3 regions of the Streptomyces sp. NPDC005266 genome follow, and region 2 is predicted to be linked to each of the others. Evidence: riboswitches for the same ligand, from Rfam matches in the RefSeq annotation. Region 2 holds a riboswitch; each other region holds the start of a gene.

Region 1 (5,221 bases), on a different contig from region 2:
GACACCACCCCCTCCGGCACCCCCGCCTCCGCCACGATCTCGGCAAGGATGCAGGAGTCCAGCGGGGTCTCCGGCGAGGGCTTGAGGATCACCGAGCACCCCGCCAGCAGCGCGGGCGCCAGCTTCGCCGCGGCCGCGAACTGCGGCACGTTCCAGGGCACCACGGCCGCGACCACCCCGACCGGCTCACGCCGCACCAGCAGCGGCCCCAGCCCGGCCCGGCGCTCCTCGTGCGGGAAGTCGCGCGCGACCGCGATCGCCGACTCCCAGACCATCACCGCGCCGAGCGCCTGGGCGCGCACGCTCCAGGAGTAGGGAGAGCCGTTCTGCGCGCTGATGACCCGGGCGATCTCCTCATGCCGTGCGGCGATGGCGTCCTTGATGCGGGTGACCACCACGATCCGCTCGTCCAGGCTCGTACGGGCCCACGGCCCCCTGTCGAACGCCGTACGCGCCGCCGCCACCGCCCGGTCCACATCCGCCCGCGAGGCGTGCGGCACCCGTCCGATGACCTCCTCGGTGTGGGGCGAGACGACCTCGATGGTGTCCGTGCCCGCCGGTTCGGCCGGCGCCCCGCCGATGAAGAGCTGCCCGTGCTCGATGAGGTCGCCCATCGCTGATGCCTCCCGCCCAGGAGCACCATCCCAGCGCTCCGTACACCTGACGCCGCATCAGAACTGATACCAGTTCTCGACAAACTAAGCCAGTCTCGTGACGGAATGGGATCCACCAGTGGCTTTGACCCCGACCGCCGGAGCTTTGGGCCCACTCGCAGCTGCCCTGCGCCCCACAACGGTGACCGGGCCCGCGCGGTCAGATCTCCTCAGTGCGCCGCAGGCGCGGCGCACTGCTCCGCGAGCGCAGAGGATCTCACGACCATGCCCAACCGACCTCCCGCATTGCCCGGGCCCGCCGTATGCCCGCTTCTATTCGAGTGGCTGCCTCCGCCGGATCCCAGTAGCGATGAGCCGCGGTGGTCTGGTCGGGGTGTTTCCGGTAAAGGATGCTCGGCTCCGCGATGAACTCACCGGGGGCGATTACTTCCGCGGCAAGCAGCAGGGCCACCCCTTCGGCGCCGGTCAGTGCAGGCCAACCGCCGAGTGCAAGCACGAGAGGACGGTGTGCGGCAAACGTTGTCGTCTGCACGGACAGACGGCCTTCCACCACCTCGTCGAAGAACCTGCCAGGCTCGACGGGGCCGCCCGGAGGGTCGTTGGGTCCCGGTGATGTACTGCCGCCGTCTTCGTGAAGGTCAAGGCACGCGGAAACACACCACGGAACTCGCTCCAGTGTCTCGATGTCGCGTTCGAGGGCTCCTGGCAACAACACGTCATCGGCGTCCAGGGTCCGGATCAACTCGCCTGTCGCACGTGCGAGAGCATGTGTGCGTGCCACCGCCACGCGCCCTCGTAGTCCGGATTCGACCGAGATCCTGGGATCCTGGGGAAGGATGTCGGCGGTGATTCCGGGGTGACCGTCCTCTTGGACGCACCATTGCCATTCCCAGCCGCCCGGAAGCTTCTGCTCGCGCAGGGATTCGTAAGTCTCGTCAATGTAGCGATGGCCGCCGTTGTGTACAGAGGTGATGATGCTGATCGTGGGCACGGGGCGTTCCTCTCCAAAAGGCCGGCTCGGGCCGCAAGTGATCACGATAACCAGCAATGGCCAAAGATGTACTGGTGTTTTTGCCATCCATGGGCCCTGAGCCATCCGATGAGCCATGGGGACCGCGATACCTGATCGTCCATCACTTCACGAACGCCCCGGCAGGCGATTGCTGTGGGAGCTGTTGCTCAATTTCGGCCCTGCGTGACGTCGGCCGAGCACGAAAAATGGGCACCCGGCCGGGCCGAACCCGCCAACCACGCGCTCGGGCGCTCCTGATGGCCCGCGCCCGGGTCCCCGGGACCGGTCTCGGACGGCCCCGGACCCGGCCAAAGGCCGTGATCGCGGACCGCGCACACCCTCCTCACGCGCGATCCGCGACCACCTGCGCCGCCCACGCATCCGGTCGGACCGTCCGCGGCCGGTCCGAGGGGCCCAAGGGCAGCCAACAACGGCCGGTGACGGCACCTTGATGGCTGGTCAGCGCAGGTCGAGCGAAGTCGTCACCGGTATCCCTGATGGGTAATCAGTTCTCGCTATAATGGGCAATGGCCGCACCGGCCCGCGGGGGCCGCGGAGACGGGAAGCGCCTCACCGGTCTGCTCGCCCTCCTCACCACCCCGCTCACCCCCTGGCGGCTCGCCGAGACCATGGAGTGGAACCGCCCCTGGGACCGGATCCCCTACGGCTCCCGCACCATCGCGGTCTCCGAGGCGGAGGCGCATCTGCGCCGTCTGGTGAAGCTGGGCAGGGCGGAGCCGGTCCCGGGCACGGACCCGGTCGCGGATCGGGCCCTGACTCCGGCCGCTTGAGACGAACATCTCCGGCGGTTTCCGGATAGCCAACTTCACCGGGTGGCACATCACTTGACGGGACAACCACCCCACCCCCAGCGCAGACGGCGCCACGGACGGCGCGAACAATGGAGGCGACGCATGGAAGCCCAGCTCCCGCCCTTCGTTCTCGACCCCACAGGACGCGACATCCACGGCGAAGGCGCCCGGCTCCGGGAACGGGGCCCGGCGACGCCGGTGGAGCTCCCGGGAGGGGTGACGGCGTGGTCGGTCACCGACCCCGAGCTCCTCAAACAGCTGTTGACCGACCCGCGCATATCGAAGGACGCCCACCGGCACTGGCCGCGGTTCATCAAGGGTGAGATCCCTTTGTCGTGGCCGCTGATCACCTGGGTCGCCGTGGAGAACATGTTCACCGCCTACGGCGCCGACCACACCCGGCTCCGCAGGCTCGTCGCGAAGGGCTTCACCGGCCGCCGCACCGCCGTGCTCCGGCCGCGTATCGAACTCCTCGTGGCACATCTGCTGGACGGCCTCGCGGAGCGGGCCGCCGCCGCGCCCGGGGACGCGGTGGATGTGAAGGCCGCGTACTGCTACCCGATCCCGATCGGGGTCATCTGCGAGCTGATCGGCCTGCCCGAGGGCGAGATGCGCGAGCGTGAGCGCGCGTTCGTGGACACCATGTTCCGGACGAACGCGGCACCGGAGGAGGTCATCGCCGCCAACGAGGGCCATCAGCGCATCCTGCGCGAGCTCGTCGCGCTCAAGCGGCGCACACCCGCCGACGACATCGTCAGCGATCTCATCGCCGCACGCGACAAGGACGGCTCCCGGCTGAACGAGCAGGAGCTCGCCGACACCGTGGGGCTGCTCATCGCCGCCGGCTACGAGACGACGGTGCAACTGCTCGACAACGCGATCCACGCCATGCTGACCCATCCGGAGCAGTTCGCCCTGGTCCGCCGGGGCAAGGCGTCCTGGGACGACGTGATCGAGGAGACGCTGCGGGCACAGCCCCCGCTGGCGCATCTGCCGCTGCGCTTCGCCGTGGAGGACGTCGACGCCGGTGAGGGCGTCGTCATCAAGAAGGGCGACGCGGTCCTGGCGTCCTACGCGGCGGCCAACCGCCACCCCCGGCTGCACGGCACCGACGCCGACCGGTTCGACATCACCCGGGCGGACAAGGAGCACCTGGCCTTCGGCTACGGCATGCACTACTGCCTGGGCGCACCGCTGGCCCGGCTGGAGGCCCGGATCGCACTCCCCGCGCTGTTCGACCGCTTCCCTGACCTGGAGCTCGCCGTCCCGCCGCAGGCCCTCGAACCCGCACCGACCTTCATCTCCAACGGCCACCGGAGCCTGCCGGTGCTGCTGCGCGCGGAGGCGGACAGGGGGGCGGGCGGGCGGCAGGCGGCCGCCGGATAAGGTATCCGTAAAACTTCATTCGCGCCCGTTCGGGGGAAGTCGGTGGGAATCCGACGCTGACCCGCAACCGTGAGTACGGCCCTCGGGGACGTATGAGCCGGAACACCAGGGCGGGCGCGACGCAGGCTCCCGTCGTCCCGGGCACCGGGGCGGCACCGTCGAGGGATGCGGAGCTGAGCCGGGTGTCATCGTGTCGTGGCGGGGCGGATCGCTCCGCGCGTGGGTGGTCAGCCGTGCGCGGCCGCGCCCGTAGGCGGTCCGTCCCACCGCGGCGACAACGATCGAGAGGCACCACAGCCATGAACCTACGCCGCAGTGTGGCGGCTCTGTCCGTCTCCGCCGCCGTGTGCGGCGCAGTCGTCGCGCCCGCCGCCTTCGCCGACGGCCCGGCGCGCCCGGAGGGGCTATACGGTGCCAAGGACCCGAAGTTCGACGGCGTGTGGCGGCAGTCGCTCGCGCTGCTCGCCCAGGACGCGGTGGGCGTCACCCCGGCGAAGTCGGCTGTCGACTGGCTGGCCGGTCAGCAGTGCGCGGACGGCGGCTTCGGGGCCTACCGGGCGGACACCGCGAAGGCGTGCGAGCCGAAGAAGGGTGAGTTCACCGACGCGACCTCGGCGGCCGTGCAGGCGCTGGCGGCGGTGGGCGGGCAGTCCGACGCGGTGGAGAAGGGCATCGGCTGGCTGAAGCGGAACCAGAACGACGACGGCGGCTGGGGCATGAACCCCGGCGGGCCGACCGACGCGAACTCCACCTCGGTCGCGGTCGGCGCCTTCGCCGCTGCCGTGAAGGACCCGTCGAAGATCACCGCCGAGAAGGGCGGCAAGAGCCCGTACGACGCCCTGCTCGGGCTGCAGCTGGGATGCGCGGCCAAGGCGGGAGAGCGCGGGGCCTTCGCCTACCAGCCGGACAAGAGCGGGAACACCGGGAAGAACGCCAAGCTCGCCGCGAACACCCTGGCCACCGTGAGCGCCGCGCTGGCCGCCCAGGGCAAGGGCTTCGTCTTCGAGCCCGTCGGCGACGACACCCGCAAGAGCCCGGAGCCGATGGACTGCGAGGGCGGGGACGGCGGGGCCGGTACGCCCGAGGACGCGGCCGAGGCCGCCCTCGGCCATCTCTCCACCGCCCTGTCCGAGCACGACGGACACCTGATGTCCACGATGCCCGGCGCCAAGAACCAGCCCGACTTCGGCGCCACCGCCGACGCGGTCATGGCGCTCGCCGCCGGGAAGCACAGCGCCGCCGCGGGCAAGCCGCTCCAGTGGCTGCGGCGGAAGAACAGCGGCGCGGTGGCGTGGGCGAAGGGCGACCCGGGGGCCCTCGGCAAGCTGATCCTCGCGGCATACGCGACCGGCAGCGATCCGCGGAGCTTCGGGGGCGTCGACCTGGTGCGGCAGCTC
Region 2 (5,221 bases):
CAGCAGCTCGGCGAGCCGGCCGGTGTCCAGCCGGGGCTCGTGGACGGCCGTGGCGAGCAGCGTCCGCCACAGCAGTGCCTTGCCCTCCACCCCCAGTCGGAGCGCCTCAAGCTCCAGGACCGTGCTCAGCCCGGAACGGCGCCGCAGCCGGCCGTTGGGCTTCACCCGGGAGACCAGCTCGCCCGCCAGCCCGCCGTAGATCTTGTAACGGCGCACGGGGACGTCGATCGAGGCCATGCACCACAGCAGCGCCCTGCGGTCCTCCGCGATCTCCACCGCGAGCTTCGCGAGCTCGCCGCTGAAGGCCGAGTGCCGGTGCTCCCGCGCCATCCGCCGGGCCAGCCTGACCCCGGCGGTCGATCCGGCCAGATGGTCGTTGAGATAGATCCCGAGCATCCGCGGGGCGGGGGCACCACCGGAGCGTGCCGATGCCGGTACAGCCATGATCGTCCTCCTGAACGCCGGGCCCCGAGGATCGCTGTCACGCCGGTGGCGAGCACCCCCGCGGCACGCGGGCCGGGCCCGTGGCCGCGGCGCCTCGCCGCTCAGCCATTTTCGCCGATGTCCGGCGGGTCGGCGCCCCGAGGCCCGCCCCGTCCGGCGGGCGGCGGCATGCCGCAGGGACCCGGCCGGTGGCTACGGGCCCGCGGTGACCTGGGGCATCGTGCCGACGGTCTACCGTCGAGCTGTTCACCCCGCCGCCGACCGAGGATGAGTCCCGCTGTGCTTGTCGCCCGCTCCGTCGCCCTGTTCGTCGTCGCCGCCCTGTTCGAGATCGGCGGTGCCTGGCTGGTCTGGCAGGGGGTGCGGGAACACAAGGGCTGGGTCTGGATCGGCGCCGGGGTGATCGCGCTTGGCCTGTACGGGTTCGTGGCCACCCTCCAGCCGAACGCCGACTTCGGGCGCGTCCTTGCCGCGTACGGCGGGGTCTTCGTCGCCGGATCGCTCGCCTGGGGCATGGTGGCCGACGGCTACCGCCCCGACCGGTCGGATGTCATCGGGGCGCTGATCTGTCTCGCGGGGATGGCCGTGATCATGTATGCCCCGCGCGGCCACTGATCGACCGGCCACTACCGTGCGACGAGACGATCCTTTGCGATCGACGCGTGCATCGGCACCAGGAAGGAACGAACGCGATCATGTATCTCATCGTGGCCCCCGGACGGACAGGAGTTCTCCGGTGACCGACAACGACCCCGTCCTGCTGCGCACCGAGGGACGCGCCGGCTACCTCACCCTCAACCGGCCGCGCGCCATCAACGCCCTCAACCACCCGATGGTGACCCGGATCGCCGAGGCGCTCACCGCCTGGGAGCGGGATCCGGCGGTCGGGACCGTCGTGATCAGCGGGGCGGGGGAGCGCGGGCTGTGCGCGGGCGGCGACATCCGCTTGATCCACGAGGAGGTGAGGACGGGAGGGGGTGACGCGTCGCTGGCTTTCTGGCGCGACGAATACCGGCTCAACGCCCGTATCGCCCGCTACCCCAAGCCGTATGTCGCCCTGATGGACGGCATCGTGATGGGCGGCGGCGTCGGGGTCTCGGCCCATGGCGGCGTACGGATCGTCACCGAGCGCTCCCGGGTCGCCATGCCCGAGACCGGCATCGGCTTCGTCCCGGACGTCGGCGGCACCTACCTGCTGGGCCGCGCTCCCGGCGAGCTCGGCACCCATCTCGCGCTCACGGGGGCACCGGTGGGCGCCGCCGATGCCCTGCTGTGCGGGCTCGCCGACCACTTCGTACCGTCCGATCTGCTGCCGGTGCTCGGCAAGGACCTCGCCATGGCCCCCGTGACGGACGTCCTGCCCCGGTACGCCCGCGAGGCGCCGGCGGGTGAGCTGGACGGCCACCGGGAGTGGATCGATCACTGCTATGCGGCGGACACCGTCGAGGAGATCGTGGACCGGCTGCTCGCCAGTGGCGTGCCGGCGGCCAAGGAGACCGCCGAGTCCCTCCTCGCCAAGTCGCCCACCGCGCTCAAGGTCACGCTGACCGCCGTGCGCCGGGCCCGGCGGCTGGGTTCGCTGGAGCGCGTCCTGGAACAGGAGTTCCGCGTCTCGGCAGCCGCTCTGAGCTGCCCGGACCTGGTGGAGGGAATCCGCGCCCAGGTGATCGACAAGGATCGCGCCCCCCGGTGGTCCCCGGCCGCCCTCGCCGAGGTCACCGAGCAGGACGTGGCCCGTTTCTTCGCTCCCCTCGGCGACCGCGAACTCCGCCTGGCCTGCGCCTGATACACCAAAAATAGTGTGCCAAGCGGTCGGCGCCTCGCCCTGGCCGGTCTCGCGCCGCTGATCACCGTGGTGGAGCTCGACCGGGAGCTACTGCGGCCGGTGCCGGCCGATAAGAGCGCCGGGTGGATCGCCGTCGCGATCGGCGGGGCGGGGGTGGTCCGGCGGGTGCTGCTGACCGCCGCCTCCGGCGGGATCGGCCATCTGGTCGACGGCCCACTCCACTTGGACCTCGGGCGGCTGCCTCGCCCGGCTGGGTTCGGCGTCGGCCTCGCGTTCGTGCCGCTCACGGCCGCGGTTTTCGGTGGCGCGGTATCGCAGGCGCGGGAGCGACACCGGTGGACTGCCGCCCCAGGGGCGGGCATGGCGTCATCCTGCCGGGCCGCCCCCGCCCGCCACTCGCCCCGCCCGCACCGCGACCGCGGGGACGAAGCGGGAGCGGATCCGGAAACTTGCCGCTTTCGACCCGCGGCTCCTAGAGTTGGCGGGCCGTGGTGTTTCGGGAAGACCGGTGAGAAACCGGAGCGGCCCTCGCCACTGTGATCGGGGAGTATCCGTCCCGCTCCACGGCCTGAAGGACAAGGCTGTGGAGCCACTGGCAGCGCTGAGCGGCCGGGAAGGCAGGGGCGGGCGCGTTCGACCCGTCAGCCAGGAGACCGGCCGCGGCATCTCACGAAGTGATCCACGAGGTGCTGGAGCGTGACCGCATGACCCTGCCCACCGCACTGCGCTGGCGGCGCGAGGACACCGTACGGACCGCGGGGCTGCTGGCGGTGATCGTCGCCCTGCACATCGTCGCGTTCGGCGTGCTCTTCCTGGTCGTCGCGCCCCAGCACTACGAGGTCGGCTCCAGGACCTTCGGCATCGGCCTCGGGATCACCGCGTACACCCTCGGCATGCGGCACGCCTTCGACGCCGACCACATCGCCGCCATCGACAACACCACCCGCAAGCTGATGGCCGACGGAAAGCGGCCGGTGTCGGTCGGCTTCTGGTTCGCCCTCGGCCACTCCAGCGTCGTCGTCATCATGGCCGCGCTGGTCGCCGGGGGTACTCAGCTGGCCGGCACCCTGGCCGACGAGAGGTCCGGCACCCACCAGACCCTCGGCGTCGTCGGCACGACGGTCTCCGGCTCCTTCCTCTATCTCATCGCCGCGCTCAACCTGGTGGCGCTCGTCGGCATCCTGCGGGTCTTCCGGGCGATGCGCGCCGGACAGTACGACGAGGCCCGGCTGGAGGCGCATCTGGACAGCCGCGGCTTCATGAACCGGGCCCTCGGCCGCTTCACGCGGTCCATCACCCGCCCCGGGCAGATGTACCCGCTCGGCTTCCTCTTCGGGCTCGGCTTCGACACCGCCACCGAGGTGACGCTGATGGTGATGGCCGGAAGCGGAGCCGCCGCCGGGCTGCCCTGGTACGCGATCCTGTGCCTGCCGCTGTTGTTCGCCGCCGGGATGAGCCTGTTCGACACGCTCGACGGCACCTTTATGAACTTCGCCTACCACTGGGCGTTCTCCAACCCGGTGCGCAAGGTTTTCTACAACCTCGCCATCACCGGGCTGTCGATCGCGGTGGCCTTCCTCATCGGCACCATCGAGCTGGTGAGCGTGCTCCACGACAAGCTCGAGCTGCAAGACGCCGTCACCGGCCGGATCGCCGCGCTCGACCTGGACAACGTCGGGTTCATCATCGTCGGGCTGTTCGTGGTGGTGTGGGCGGCGGCCCTGGCCTACTGGCGGCTCGCCAAGGTGGAACAGCGCTGGTCCGCCCGGACGGCCGGAACCGACGGCGGCTGAGCCCGGATCAGACGGCTCCGGTGGCCCCGCGCTTCCCGCTGATCCTCCGCGCCACCAGATGCACCGCGAGCATCACCGCGGCGGTGACGGCGGCGCTGTGCCCCAGCAGGGCGTCGATCCGGCCCGCCGAGAGATACGCGCCGGCGGCCACCGCGGCCAGGGCGCATACGGCCCGGTCGATGATGCTCTCGACCGAGAGCAGCGTGGCGCGCGGGGCGCCGGGCGGAACGGCGGTGTTCACCAGTGCGCGCTGGATCGGGTACGCGAAACCGGTGACCACCGAGAACAGGCAGAGCAGGCCCACGGCCGCCACCGGGCCGCCGAGGGTGATCCCCGGGCACGCGAACCATGAGATCGCCGCCTCGCTCCGGCTCTCCCGGCAGACCCTGGACTATCACCTTGGCCGGCTGCGGCAGTTGCTCGATGCCCCCACCCGCCTCGCGCTGATCGGCCGGGCGTATTCCTGGGCATCCTCGACCCGCAGAGCTGGCGGCCGCGCCCCGCCTGAGGGCATCGTTTGCCCGCGGCAACCATGTGCGTCCGGGCTCGTCCCGATACGTTCTGGGCAGGGTGGGTGCGCCCGGGTGACACTTGAGGTCGGAGAGAAAGCTGGTGGTCATGGACTGGGAGAGCTTCGCCGAGCGCATGGCCCAGATGGCGCGGGACCTGCTGGCGCAGACGTCGGTGGACGCGACACTGGAGCGGATCACCGAGTCCGCCGTGGAGAACGTCGAGGGCTGTGACGCGGCAGGCATCCTGATCTTCCAGGGAAAGCGGGTGGAGACCCTGGCACCCACCGACGGGGTGGTGATCCGGTCCGATCAGCTGCAGGAGAAGCTGGGCGAGGGCCCCTGCTTCGACGTCGCCCTCCGCCGGGGTAGTGACCGGGTGTTCCGGATCAAGGACTTCAACGAACCCCAGGACCGCTGGCCGAAATACGCCCGCGAGGCCCGCGCGCTCGGTCTGGGCAGCATGATGGGCTTCCTGCTCTACACCGAGAACGAGAACCTCGGTGCCCTGAACATGTATGCGTGGCGCCCGGCCGTCTTCACCAGAGCCAGCGAGACGGCCGGCTGGCTGCTCGCCTCCCACGCCGCGGTGGCCTTCTCCAGCGCCCGCACCGCCGATCAGCTCAAGCGGGCGGTCGAGACCCGGCACATCATCGGCGAGGCCATGGGCATCCTCATGGAGCGCCTCA
Region 3 (5,221 bases), on a different contig from region 2:
GCGATCACCGGCATCCTCGCCACCATGCCGTACATCGCCCTCCAGCTCGTCGGCATCCAGGCGGTGCTGGACGTGATGGGCGTCGGCGGCGGGGAGAACACCAACTGGTTCATCAAGGACCTGCCGCTGCTGATCGCCTTCGGTGTGCTCGCCGCGTACACCTACTCCTCGGGGTTGCGCGCACCCGCGCTCATCGCCTTCGTCAAGGACACCCTGATCTATATCGTCATCGCGGTGGCGATCATCTACATCCCGATGAAACTGGGCGGCTTCGACGACATCTTCGCCAAGGCGGGCGAGGCCTTCTCCCAGAAGAACCCGGCCACCGGGCAGCCACGCGGCGCCCTGGCCAGCGGCGAGAAACAGCAGTGGGCCTACGCCACACTGGCCCTCGGCTCGGCGCTCGCGCTGTTCATGTATCCGCACTCGATCACCGCGACGCTCTCCAGCCGCAGCCGCGAGGTGATCCGCCGCAACACCACGATCCTGCCGCTGTACTCCCTGATGCTGGGCCTGCTGGGGTTGCTGGGCTTCATGGCGATCGCGGCGGACGTGAAGGTCACCAACGGCCAGCTCGCCATCCCGCAGCTCTTCGAGAACCTCTTCCCCGACTGGTTCACGGGCGTCGCCTTCGCCGCCATCGGCATCGGCGCGCTGGTCCCGGCGGCCATCATGTCGATCGCCGCGGCGAATCTGTTCACCCGCAACATCTACAAGGACTTCCTGCGGCCCAACGCCACGCCGGAGGAAGAGACCAAGATCTCCAAGCTGGTATCGCTGCTGGTCAAGGTCGGCGCACTGATCTTCGTCCTGGGCATGGACAAGACGGTCGCGATCAACTTCCAGCTGCTGGGCGGCGTCTGGATCCTGCAGACCTTCCCGGCCCTGGTGGGCGGCCTGTTCACCCGGTGGTTCCACCGCTGGGCACTGCTGGCGGGCTGGGCGGTCGGCATGATCTACGGCACCTGGAAGGCGTACGACACCCCGAGCGCCACCCAGAAGCACTTCGGCAACACCGCCGATATCCCCGGCATCGGCGAGATCGGCTACATCGGCTTCACGGCCTTCGTCCTCAACGTCGCCGTGGTGGTCGCCCTCACCCTCGTCCTGCGCGCGGTGAAGGCCCCGGACGGGATCGACGAGACGTCCCCCGCCGACTACACGGCGGACGCGGGCGACCCGGGCGTCCAGGCCGAGCTGCCCCCGGCCACTGCGGGGGCGCCGGGCGGACACTGACGCCTGCCGCCGCCGCACTGGGCCGCCGGCTCCCTCGCGGGAGCCGGCGGCCCGTTCGCGGGAGTCAGACGTATCAGACGTAGAGGAAGGTGCCGGGGACGGTGACGGTTCCGAAGGCCGTCACCAGGGTGACGGTCGCGTTCCCGGCCACGCCGGGCGGACTGGTGCCGGTGACCGTGGTGGCGCTCGCGGTCACGCCGGTGGCGGGAACGCCGTTGAACAGCACGCCCAGCACCCCACCGAGGTTGGTGCCGGTGATGGTGAACGCGGTACCGCCGGCCACCGGTCCGGTGCTGGGGGTGATGGCGGTGGGCGCCGGCGCGGGCGGAGCGACGAAGTAGGTGAAGCCGCCGGGGACGGTGGTGGTGCCGCCGGGCCCGGTGAGGGTGACGGTGACATTGCCACCGGCGGCCGGGCCGGCCGGGGTGATACCGACCAGGCTGGTTCCGGCGGGGTTGACGGCCAGGATGGTCGAGGGGTTCCCGCCGTTCCGGATGCTCGCGGTGCGGCCTCGGGCACGGCGGCGCGGGGCGGCGGAGGCGCTGGTGCGGGCCTGCATGGACGGGGCGCGGGGGCTCGGGCTGCAGCGGATCGTGATCTGCAGCCAGCAGTCGATGACGGCCGCTCACCGGCTCTACGCGCGACTGGGCTTCGTCCGCGCGCCGGAGCGGGATTGGGAGCCGGTACCGGGCGTCACGCTGTGGGCGTTCACGGTCGAGCTGTAGCGACTCCTTTGGCGCTGTCGCGTTGATCCCGGCGATGGCGGCACTGTCCGTGGATATGGTGCCACCCCTGCGCGTCCTCGCCGCCGCGGACCGGCGAGCTGACGCCGCCGTGGCCGTACGGGCCCCGCGGCCCCGTGGACGGCGTGGCGGTAAGCGTCGGTCTGCCCGCAGCGACCCGTGCGGGCGTCGGCGTGAGCTTCGCCCACGGGCCGGAACGCCACCGCCGCCGCCCCCGCCGACCCCGAGGTCTCAGCGGGTGGCGGGCCCTGAGCGCCGTCCCGGGGGGCCGCAGGTCACGGCCCACGCCCGGAACGCAATAGATCATTCGTGCGAAACTCCTCACCTCCCGACACAAGATGTGGGGGTGGGTGCGGCGGCCAACACAAGATGTATGCTCGTGCTCGCTGTCGCCGCAGGGGAATCCGGTGGGAATCCGGAACTGTCCCGCAACGGTGTACGTGTGCGCATTGTGCGTACCCGCGAGTCCGAGGACCTGCCGACAGCCGTCTGCATACGTCCGGGCCTCGCGGGTTGGGCCGATGGGCGCTGCGCGGTATGCCTCCGTACGTGAGTGCGGAATCGGCATGCCCGTCTGCGACCGTCGCGCACCGCCCTCCTGGCCCCCAGCCGAGCGAGGGAGAGCACTTCAGTGACCATCGCGCCCGCGGATCCGGTTTCAGAGGCAACGGCTTCTCAGGTAGTGGCCGACGCGCCCGGGACCGCACTGCTGCGGACCCTGACCGGTCTCACCGCCGACCTTCCCGCCACCGACCCCGGCAAGGTCGCGGCCGCCGCTCTGCGCGGCCGTCATCCCGGCTCGGACGAGGCGGAGTTGCGCACTCTGGCGACCGAGGCGGCGGCCGGGCTGATCGCCGAAGAGCCGGAGTACTCACGGCTGGCCGCGCGGCTGCTGGCCCTCGCGATCACGGAGGAGGCCGCCGGGCAGGGCGCGGTCTCCTTCTCCGCTTCCGTCCGGGTGGGCCACCAGGAGGGCCTGATCGCCGACTCCACCGCTGAGTTCGTGGCCACGCACGCCGCCCGGCTCGACGCGCTGGTGGACCAGGCGCTCGCCGACGGCGCCGACAACCGCTTCGGCTACTTCGGGCTGCGCACCCTGCACAGCCGCTATCTGCTGCGCCACCCGATCACCCGTCAGGTGATCGAGACCCCGCAGCACTTCCTGCTCCGGGTGGCCTGCGGGCTCGCCGAGGACGGCTCCGAGCGGGCGCTGGCCGATGTGGCCGAGCTGTACCGGCTGACCAGCACGCTCTCCTATCTGCCCAGCTCCCCCACGCTGTTCAACTCCGGCACCCGGCATCCGCAGATGTCCTCCTGCTATCTGCTGGACTCGCCGCTGGACGAGCTCGACTCCATCTACAACCGCTACCACCAGGTCGCGCGGCTCTCGAAGCACGCGGGCGGCATCGGCCTGTCGTACTCGCGCATCCGCGCGCGCGGTTCGCTGATCCGGGGCACCAACGGGCACTCCAACGGCATCGTGCCGTTCCTGCGCACGCTGGACGCCTCGGTGGCCGCCGTCAACCAGGGCGGCCGGCGCAAGGGCGCGGCCTGCGTCTACCTGGAGACCTGGCACGCGGACATCGAGGAGTTCCTGGAGCTGCGGGACAACACGGGCGAGGAGGCCCGCCGCACCCACAACCTCAACATCGCGCACTGGGTCCCGGACGAGTTCATGCGCCGGGTCGAGGCGGACGCCGACTGGTCGCTGTTCTCGCCGGTCGACGCGCCCGAGCTGGTCGACCTGTGGGGCGAGGAGTTCGACGCCGCCTACCGCAAGGCCGAGACCGAGGGGCGGGCGCTCAAGCAGGTCCCGGCGCGCCGGCTGTACGCGCGGATGATGCGCACCCTGGCACAGACCGGCAACGGTTGGATGACGTTCAAGGACGCCGCCAACCGCACCGCCAACCAGACCGCCGAGCCCGGCAAGGTCGTCCACTCCTCCAACCTCTGCACCGAGATCCTCGAGGTCACGGACGACGGCGAGACCGCCGTGTGCAACCTCGGCTCGGTCAACCTGGCCGCGCACCTCGGCGAGGACGGCACGATGGACTGGGAGCGGCTGGACGCCACGGTCCGCACCGCCGTGACCTTCCTCGACCGCGTGGTGGACATCAACTTCTACCCCACGGAAGAGGCCGGCGCCTCCAACTCCCGCTGGCGGCCGGTGGGGCTGGGCCTCATGGGGCTGCAGGACGTCTTCTTCCGGCTGCGGCTGCCCTTCGACTCCCCCGAGGCGGAGAAGCTCTCCACCCAGATCTCCGAGCGCATCATGCTCGCCGCGTACGAGGCGTCCTGTGCGCTCGCCGAGCGCCACGGACCGCATCCGGCCTGGTCCGCGACGCGCACCGCGCGTGGGGTGCTGCACCCCGACCACTACGCGGACGCGGTGACGACCCGGCCGGAGCGCTGGGAGGCCCTGCGCGAGCGGATGAAGAAGTCCGGGATGCGGAACTCGCTGTTGCTGGCGATCGCGCCGACCGCGACCATCGCCTCCATCGCGGGCGTCTACGAGTGCATCGAGCCGCAGGTCTCCAACCTCTTCAAGCGCGAAACCCTCAGCGGGGAGTTCCTGCAGGTCAACTCCTATCTGGTGGACGACCTCAAGAAGCTCGGCGTCTGGGACGCCCGGACCCGCGAGGCGCTGCGCGAGGCCAACGGCTCGGTCCAGGACCTCTCCTGGGTGCCCGCGGACGTACGGGCGCTGTACCGGACCGCGTGGGAGGTGCCGCAGCGCGCCCTGATCGACATGGCCGCGGCCCGCACCCCCTACCTCGATCAGAGCCAGTCGCTGAACCTGTTCATGGCCTCGCCGACCATCGGCAAGCTCAGCTCGATGTACGCGTACGCCTGGAAGCAGGGCATCAAGACGACCTACTACCTGCGTTCGCGACCGGCGACCCGGATCGCCCAGTCCGCGCGCGGTGGATCCGCCGCGGCCACCATCCCCGTCCAGCAGGCGCCCGCCGCCGAAGAGGACGCCGTCGCCTGCTCCCTGGAAAACCCCGAGTCCTGCGAGGCATGCCAGTAATGAGTGCCCACCCGTCGCCCGACCACCACCCCTCGTCGACGGCGCTTCGCGCCGCCCCCCGGCGTCACAAGAACCTGCTCGACCCGGGCTTCGAGCTGACCCTGCGGCCGATGCGGTACCCGGAGTTCTACGACCGCTACCGTGACGCGATCAAGAACACCTGGACCGTGGAGGAGGTCGACCTCCACTCCGACGTCACCGATCTGGCCAA

Evidence for each region. Region 2 has a riboswitch for cobalamin ahead of ABZU99_RS03880 (HoxN/HupN/NixA family nickel/cobalt transporter). Riboswitches for the same ligand answer to the same signal wherever they lie in the genome.
Region 1: another riboswitch for cobalamin. It lies ahead of ABZU99_RS31845 (prenyltransferase/squalene oxidase repeat-containing protein); the one in region 2 lies ahead of ABZU99_RS03880 (HoxN/HupN/NixA family nickel/cobalt transporter).
Region 3: another riboswitch for cobalamin. It lies ahead of ABZU99_RS01545 (ribonucleoside-diphosphate reductase subunit alpha); the one in region 2 lies ahead of ABZU99_RS03880 (HoxN/HupN/NixA family nickel/cobalt transporter).

Annotation. Positions count from the first base shown of each region.
Region 1 is NZ_JBEXHC010000027.1:48,017-53,237, forward strand. It holds gene ABZU99_RS31820 (aldehyde dehydrogenase) at 1-614, opposite strand, end outside; gene ABZU99_RS31825 (glycosyltransferase) at 871-1,605, opposite strand; partial or broken gene ABZU99_RS31830 (IS5/IS1182 family transposase) at 1,881-2,029, shown strand; partial or broken gene ABZU99_RS31835 (MBL fold metallo-hydrolase) at 2,190-2,417, shown strand; gene ABZU99_RS31840 (cytochrome P450) at 2,541-3,824, shown strand; cobalamin riboswitch at 3,829-3,953, shown strand; gene ABZU99_RS31845 (prenyltransferase/squalene oxidase repeat-containing protein) at 4,124-5,221, shown strand, end outside.
Region 2 is NZ_JBEXHC010000002.1:74,897-80,117, forward strand. It holds gene ABZU99_RS03865 (hypothetical protein) at 1-444, opposite strand, end outside; gene ABZU99_RS03870 (YnfA family protein) at 724-1,059, shown strand; gene ABZU99_RS03875 (enoyl-CoA hydratase/isomerase family protein) at 1,181-2,230, shown strand; cobalamin riboswitch at 2,680-2,907, shown strand; gene ABZU99_RS03880 (HoxN/HupN/NixA family nickel/cobalt transporter) at 2,935-4,023, shown strand; gene ABZU99_RS03885 (hypothetical protein) at 4,031-4,336, opposite strand; gene ABZU99_RS03890 (GAF and ANTAR domain-containing protein) at 4,642-5,221, shown strand, end outside.
Region 3 is NZ_JBEXHC010000001.1:340,377-345,597, forward strand. It holds gene mctP (monocarboxylate uptake permease MctP) at 1-1,236, shown strand, start outside; gene ABZU99_RS01535 (IPT/TIG domain-containing protein) at 1,310-1,795, opposite strand; partial or broken gene ABZU99_RS01540 (GNAT family N-acetyltransferase) at 1,725-1,961, shown strand; cobalamin riboswitch at 2,340-2,477, shown strand; gene ABZU99_RS01545 (ribonucleoside-diphosphate reductase subunit alpha) at 2,611-5,010, shown strand; gene ABZU99_RS01550 (ribonucleotide-diphosphate reductase subunit beta) at 5,010-5,221, shown strand, end outside.